DNA from 2 places in the Jejuibacter sp. L23 genome. Region 1 is predicted to be linked to the other one. Evidence: predicted binding sites of a transcription regulator. Region 1 holds the regulator's gene; the other holds the start of a gene.
The links. Region 1 encodes PurR, which represses purine synthesis genes. Its sites were predicted from a motif close to CANGCAAACGTTTGCNTG; they were not measured.
Positions count from the first base shown of each region.

Region 2: pyrC (dihydroorotase) is a predicted target of PurR. The motif match lies at 1,474-1,491, and genes of this name have one in related genera.

Region 1 covers NZ_CP138199.1:2,337,774-2,341,263, forward strand. Annotated here, with positions in the region: gene punR (DNA-binding transcriptional activator PunR) at 1-558, shown strand, start outside; gene purR (HTH-type transcriptional repressor PurR) at 594-1,619, opposite strand; gene SCU88_RS10765 (YnhF family membrane protein) at 1,920-2,009, shown strand; gene SCU88_RS10770 (MFS transporter) at 2,201-3,373, shown strand; gene SCU88_RS10775 (NlpC/P60 family protein) at 3,405-3,490, opposite strand, start outside.
Region 2 covers NZ_CP138199.1:2,068,328-2,071,817, forward strand. Annotated here, with positions in the region: gene dinI (DNA damage-inducible protein I) at 32-277, opposite strand; gene pyrC (dihydroorotase) at 364-1,410, opposite strand; gene SCU88_RS09515 (lipoprotein) at 1,534-2,094, opposite strand; gene SCU88_RS09520 (VOC family protein) at 2,291-3,151, shown strand; gene rimJ (ribosomal protein S5-alanine N-acetyltransferase) at 3,287-3,490, shown strand, end outside.

The DNA.
Region 1 (3,490 bases):
CCCGATGTGGAGCTGCGGGTTTCTCGTGAAGTGTTTAACGGCGTATGGGACGCGCTGGAGGACGGGCGCGTAGAGCTGGCGATCGGCGCCACCCGGGCAGTACCGGTTGGTGGCCGTTACGCCTTTCGGGATATGGGGATGCTGCGCTGGCATTGCGTGGTGGCGTCCGGTCATCCGCTGGCGGTAGCGGAGGGGGCGCTGGATGATGAACGACTGCGACGCTGGCCGTCGCTGGTCCTGGAAGATACCTCGCGCTCACTCCCCAAGCGTACGACCTGGCTGCTGGATAACCAGCGGCGCATGGTGGTGCCGGACTGGGAGACGGCAAGAGAGTGCCTGGATGCCGGGCTCTGTGTCGGCATGGTACCAGCCCACGTTGCGCAACCGCGGATAAAAAGCGGTCAGTGGGTAGCGCTGGCTCTGGAGAATCGCTTTCCTGATGCCGCCTGCTGTCTGAGCTGGCGCCAGAACGAAGACTCACCGGTGCTGGGCTGGCTGCTGGATTATCTGGGGGATAGCGAAACGCTGAATGCGGAGTGGCTGAAGGAGCCCGGTTGAGCGGGCTCCCCTGTGCCTGGCGGCGATAGTGGTACTTAGCGGCGATAGTCGCGGAACGGGCCATCGGCCACCGAGCGGCGCTCAATCAGGCGCGGGTGAACCTCCAGGGTGCGGGACTGCTCGCGCTTATTGACGATACGGTCAATCAGCATATTAAAGGCGGTCTCCCCCAGTGAGTCCTTGGGCTGGTGGATGGTGGTCAGCGCCGGGGTAAAGTAGCGGGAGTTGCGCACGTTATCGTAGCCGATAATCGAAATATCCTGGGGCACCCGCAGCCCCATTTCATCGGCGGCACACAGGGCGCCCATCGCCATCACATCGCCGCCGCAGAATACTGCCGTGGGGCGCTGGGCGGCAGACAGAATCTGTTGCATGGCGCGGTAGCCGGATTCCGGCTCGAAGTCTCCCTGCACCACCCACTTTTCATTCAGTTTGATGCGCGCTTCTTCCAGCGCCTTCTTAAAGCCTGCCAGACGGCCCGCGCCGGTATTGCGGTGCGGGGAGCCGGGAATCGCGCCGATATCACGATGGCCGCGTTCAATCAGGTAGCGTCCCGCCATATAGCCGCCTTCGAAGGCGTTATCGATGACCGAGTCGGTGAAATCAGCTTTCGCTTCGCCCCAGTCCATGACCACCATTGGGATATGGCGGTACTCTTCGAGCATCGCCAGTAGCGGTTCCGGATATTCCGAGCACATTACCAGCAGGCCGTCGACGCGTTTCTGAGCCATCATCGACAGGTAGGCGCGCTGTTTCTCCTGGTTATTCCAGGCGTTGCCCAGCACCAGGGTATAGCCCTTATCAAAGCAGCTTTTCTCTATGGCTTCGATAATTTCCGCAAAGTAGGGGGCCTCACTGCTGGTGGCCAGCAGCCCGATGGTTTTAGTGTGATTCACTTTCAGGCTGCGGGCTACGGCGCTGGGCGAGTAGTGCAGCTCTTTGATGGCGGCCCATACCGCATTACGGGTCTCTTCCGCGACAAAGCGGGTTTTATTGATAACATGCGACACCGTAGTGGTGGAGACGTTTGCCCGCTTTGCCACATCTTTGATTGTTGCCATCAGTCGTCACTCCCGGCCATTTCCTGGTCTCCTTGAATACCGGCCGGTTAATCGTTTGCCTGGACTTATCCCGGGGCGCAACTTTTCAGGTTGCAGGTATGTCGGGGAAGCGACACTGGACGGGAGGAGGGCATTACCGGACGGCGTAAAAACACGTTAGCCGGGGATTTTGTCCTATCTTTGCTAAAAGTGGAAGAGGAAATCTGCATTCAGGGCCACTTGATACAGGATTTTCAGGGTCGTTTGTGGGAAAATGAATCAGTCATTACGCTAATATGGAAAAAAGCACAGGAGAAAATCATGAGTACCGAACTGAAATACTCGCTGGTCACCACTATTATCGCGCTCGGCGTGATTGTGTGCGGCGCACTGACTGCCGTACTGCATTAATCCCCGACCCGGATGCGCGTCGTTGCGTATCCGGGCCTTTCTATTATTGCTATTTGCGCAACAGCCTTTTGCTTTTAACACGTCTTTAACTTTCCCCCGCAGACTGTCATTATTCTCCGCCTGACGATTTCCGGCAGCAGTGAGTTCCGCCCTGGCGGAAGCTGTCTCCCGAATTTACCGGAGAAATAACAATGAAATTTAATTTCCCCTTACTGGCGCTGGCCATTGGGGCATTTGGTATAGGAACAACAGAATTTTCGCCCATGGGGCTGCTGCCCGTTATCGCCGATGGGGTGGGTGTCTCCATCCCCGTGGCCGGTATGCTGATCAGCGCTTATGCGATTGGCGTTATGGTGGGAGCGCCGTTGATGACGCTGCTGCTGTCACATCGTGCCAGACGCAGCGCGCTGCTGTTTCTGATGGGAATCTTTATTGTCGGTAATGTGCTGTCGGCGCTGGCGCCCAGCTATGGTTGGCTTCTGGCCTCCCGGATTATCACCAGCCTTAACCATGGTGCCTTCTTCGGGCTGGGTTCGGTAGTGGCGGCGAGTCTGGTCCCTAAAGAGAAGCAGGCCAGCGCGGTCGCCACCATGTTTATGGGGCTGACCATCGCCAATATCGGCGGCGTGCCAGCGGCAACCTGGCTGGGTAGCGCCATTGGCTGGCGTATGTCCTTCCTGGCCACCGCCGGTCTTGGCGTGGTGGCGATGTTAAGCCTGTGGCTGTCGCTGCCTGCGGGCGGCGCGGGCGATCGTCCGGACGTGAAGCGCGAGCTGGGGGTACTGATGCGCCCTCAGGTACTGATGGCGCTGCTGACCACGGTTCTGGGGGCGGGGGCGATGTTTACGCTTTATACCTATATTTCGCCAGTGTTGCAGCGGGTGACTCATGCTTCGCCGGGTTTTATTACCGGTATGCTGGTGCTGGTTGGGCTGGGTTTTTCACTGGGCAACTATCTTGGCGGCCGTTTTGCCGATCGCTCGGTCAACGGCACCCTGAAAGGGTTTTTACTGCTGCTGACCGTGATTATGGTTACGATCCCCTGGCTGGCGCGTAGTGAAGTCGGTGCCGCCATCGCCATGGTGGTCTGGGGGGCAGCGACCTTCGCCGTGGTTCCGCCACTGCAGATGCGGGTGATGCGAGTGGCCCATGAGGCGCCAGGGCTCTCGTCGTCGGTCAATATCGGCGCCTTTAACCTTGGTAATGCGCTGGGGGCTGCGGCGGGCGGGGCGGTGATCTCCGGTGGCCTGGGATATAGCTTCGTGCCGGTCATGGGGGGCATTATCGCCGCGCTGGGGCTGCTGCTGGTGCTGTTCTCATCGCGCAAAGCGCCGCATCAGACGCTGGCGGCGGATGCCGAATAACCACAGCGACGCCCCCTTGTCAGTGGGGGCGTTAGCGCAGAGTGTCTGGCGTCATCACCCGACGGGCGCCAATGTAGTGGCGCTGCCAGTAGTTATCACTCAGAGAGGTTATCTGGA
Region 2 (3,490 bases), 270 kb from region 1:
CGGCAAAATAGCACAAAGAAAGAGAGGGGCGTCAGGCGGAGTAAAACCAGTCGTCGGCGCTTTCCCAGGTTTCCTGCAGAATGTCGCGAATGCGTTCTTTATCATCCGACGAGCCGCCAATGACGGAGAGATTATTGCTGGCGGCATAGCGCACCAGAATCTGCCCCGGGCTTTCGGGAAAGGCATTTTCAATACGACGCGAGAATTCGCCGCTAAGCGCGTCGAGAGCGCCGGGCGGCAACACCGTGGTCCTGGCAATGGTCACTTCAATACGCATAAAAAAATCCCCTGTTGGTGATGCTGTATATATATACAGTTAAGCCGTACGACTTGCAACAGGGGAATGACGATTATCGTCAGCCGTTAGCGTTTAACCGACCAGGCCAGGGTCTCACCCGCCAGGAAAGGGATTAAAGCATCATCGCTAAGGGCAATACTTTCCGGCATCTGTTGCGGTTCACGCACCAGTTCAATGGTCTCTTCATTGACCGGCAACCCATAGAAGCGTGGGCCATTGAGCGAACAGAAGGCTTCCAGATGCGCCAGCGCGTCCAGCTCTTCAAACACCGTGGCGTAGGCGCCCATAGCTGCCGGGGCGTTAAAACAGCCTGCGCAGCCGCAGCAGGCCTCTTTACGGTGGCGGGGATGTGGCGCGGAGTCAGTCCCCAGGAAGACGCGATCGCAGCCGCTGGCGACCAGCTCGCGCAGAGCCTGTTGATGCACGTTGCGCTTGAGGATCGGCAGGCAGTAGAGGTGCGGGCGCACGCCGCCGACCAGCATATGATTACGGTTAAACATCAGATGCTGAGGCGTAATGGTGGCCGCCAGCCGCTCGTTGCCGTCGCGTACATACCAGGCTGCTTCCTGGGTAGTGATATGCTCGAACACCACTTTCAGGCCGGGCAGACGCTGGCGCAGCGGTTCCATCACGGTTTCAATAAAGCGCGCTTCACGGTCGAAAATATCGATATCGGCATGGGTGACTTCACCGTGTACCAACAGAGGCATACCGATTTTTTCCATCCGCTCCAGTACCGGCATAATGGCATCAATGCTGGTGACGCCGTGGCTGGAGTTGGTGGTCGCGTTGGCCGGGTAGAGTTTGGCTGCGGTAAAGACGCCCGCTTTCATACCGCGCTCCAGCTCATCCGGATCGAGGGAATCGGTCAGATAGCAGGTCATCAGCGGCTCAAAGTGGTGATTGGCGGGAACGGCGTCCAGAATGCGCTGGCGATAGGCCTGGGCGGCTTCTACCGTGGTTACCGGCGGGACCAGGTTGGGCATCACAATCGCCCGGCCAAAGGTGGCGCTGGTCCAGGGAACCACGGTCTGCAGCATTTCGCCATCGCGCAGGTGAAGGTGCCAGTCATCGGGGCGGCGGATTTTTAAAACCTGGATCTGTTCGGTCATGGAGGTGCTCCGGCTAAAGGGAATCGGTCGGGTGGGGCCTGATTATGCCGGGCACTAAGGATAAGCGGAAACGTTTTCCTTTGCACCCCCCGGCGTAAAATTTTCCGGGGGGGCGGGGGAGGATTAATCCGTGAAGGGGATGATTATCTCGCCGGGTTTCACTTCAATGCCTTTGGCGTATTTCTTCGCCATGGCTTCGCCTTTACTGTTGTCTTCGCGCAAAACGTAGGCCGGTTTCTGGTTAAAGTAGCTACGCAGCGACTGATTCAGATAGGGAACGATAGTCTGGAGTACCGACTCCATCTTTTTCGGTTCGATGGTCGTGTCCACCACTTCCATTTCACGCAGGTAAATAGCGCCCTGTTCCGCATTGAAGAAGGGTTGCGCTTTCAGGGTAAGCTTCATGGTGGCTTTCTGATTACCGAACAGCGAACTCATATCCAACTGGGCATCCCCGGTCAGGGTGACCTTATTGGGTTCTTCACGGCCAATCTGGCTGGCCAGATTGGTCAGTACGATATGGGCATCGGCCACGCCGGGCACACCAATATCTTTGGAGAAATCATTGCGCTTCGCCAGCGCCTGGTTAATCTCCTGTTCGCTGATAGTATAAGACGTGAGCTGGTTACATCCTGCCAGCAGGCCGCCAATCACCAGCGCCGCGGCCATTACAAACTTTTTCATAGCATTCCTCTTTTGCATGCCGGATCCTCAGATCCTGACACAAAGCAGCATCCTGCACCAGCGGGAAGATAACCAGCAGAAAAAACTGAAAACTCCCCGGCGGGCAGAGGACGATGAGGGCTGGCGGATTGATTTGCGTCTGTTTGGCCATCCGCCATGCACTATAGTAATGGTTAGGCTGGCGAGGAGGGGAAAGATGAACAAAATAGTTCCCTGTCTGTGGCTACAGGAACGGGCGCAGGAGGCGGTCAGTTTCTGGCTACAGGCGTTTGAAAACGGCCATGAGCGGATGCGTAACTACTACCCGGACGATCGTCATCTCCCCCGGGGAACGGTGATGACCGTCGATTTTAGTCTCTGGGACTGTGAGCTCCTGGCGCTTAACGGCGATGCGAAAATGCCGTTTTCCCCTGCCCAGTTTCTGCGTGTCGACTGCAGCTCTCGCGAGCGGCTTGAGCGACTGTGGGCGGCGCTAAGCGAAGGCGGAAGCGAACTGATGGCGCTGGACAGCTACCCGTTCAGCGACTGTTTTGGCTGGCTGGCGGATCCCTTCGGCCTTAACTGGCAGCTACGGCTGGCGGATCGTGATGAGATAGCGCCCGGAATGATGTTCTGCGATGCGCTATATGGTCGGGGAAATGAGGCGATTGCCGCCTGGGGAAACGCCCTGGCCCCCTGTGAGAGGGAGGAGGCGATCCTCAATCCGGACGGTACGCTCCAGCAGTCGCGCTTTCTGCTGTGTGGCCAGCCTTTCCTGTTACAGGAAAACGATCATTCCCACGATTTTGTGCTGTCCAGCGCCTTTTCGCTGTGCGTCTGGTGTGACAGCCAGAATGAGATCGACAGGCTGTGGCGGATTCTGGGCGAGGGGGGACAGGAGATCGCCTGCGGTTGGCTGCGCGATGCCTTCGGTCAGTGTTGGCAGATTCTGCCGCGGGAGCTGCCGATGCTGCTGGACGGGCGCCAGCAGCATAAAGCGTATCAGGTGATGCAAGCGCTGTACCCGATGAAGAAGATCGATCTTCAGCAACTGCACGATGCCTGGTTGAACGCCTGAATGACGCAAAGGGAGAGCGAACGCAAAAAAGGGCATGTTGCTGTTTTCACGCGGGTTACCGGACGTTTATAGTAAGAGAATCTGAGCCGGATGACCAAAGCGACGAACATAAGAGATAAGGAGACAGGGAATAAGATGTTTGGCTACCGTAGTCATGTCCCGAAAGCGCGACTCACGACAGAGCGTCTGGTTGTGCGGCTGGTCCATGCCAGAGACGCATGGCGACTGGCCGACTATTACGCGGAAAATCGCCAGTTTCTTAAGCCCTGGGAGCCGGTGCGCGATGAAAGTCACTGTTATCCTTCAGGCTGGCAGCCGCGTTTAGCGATGATCGAAGAG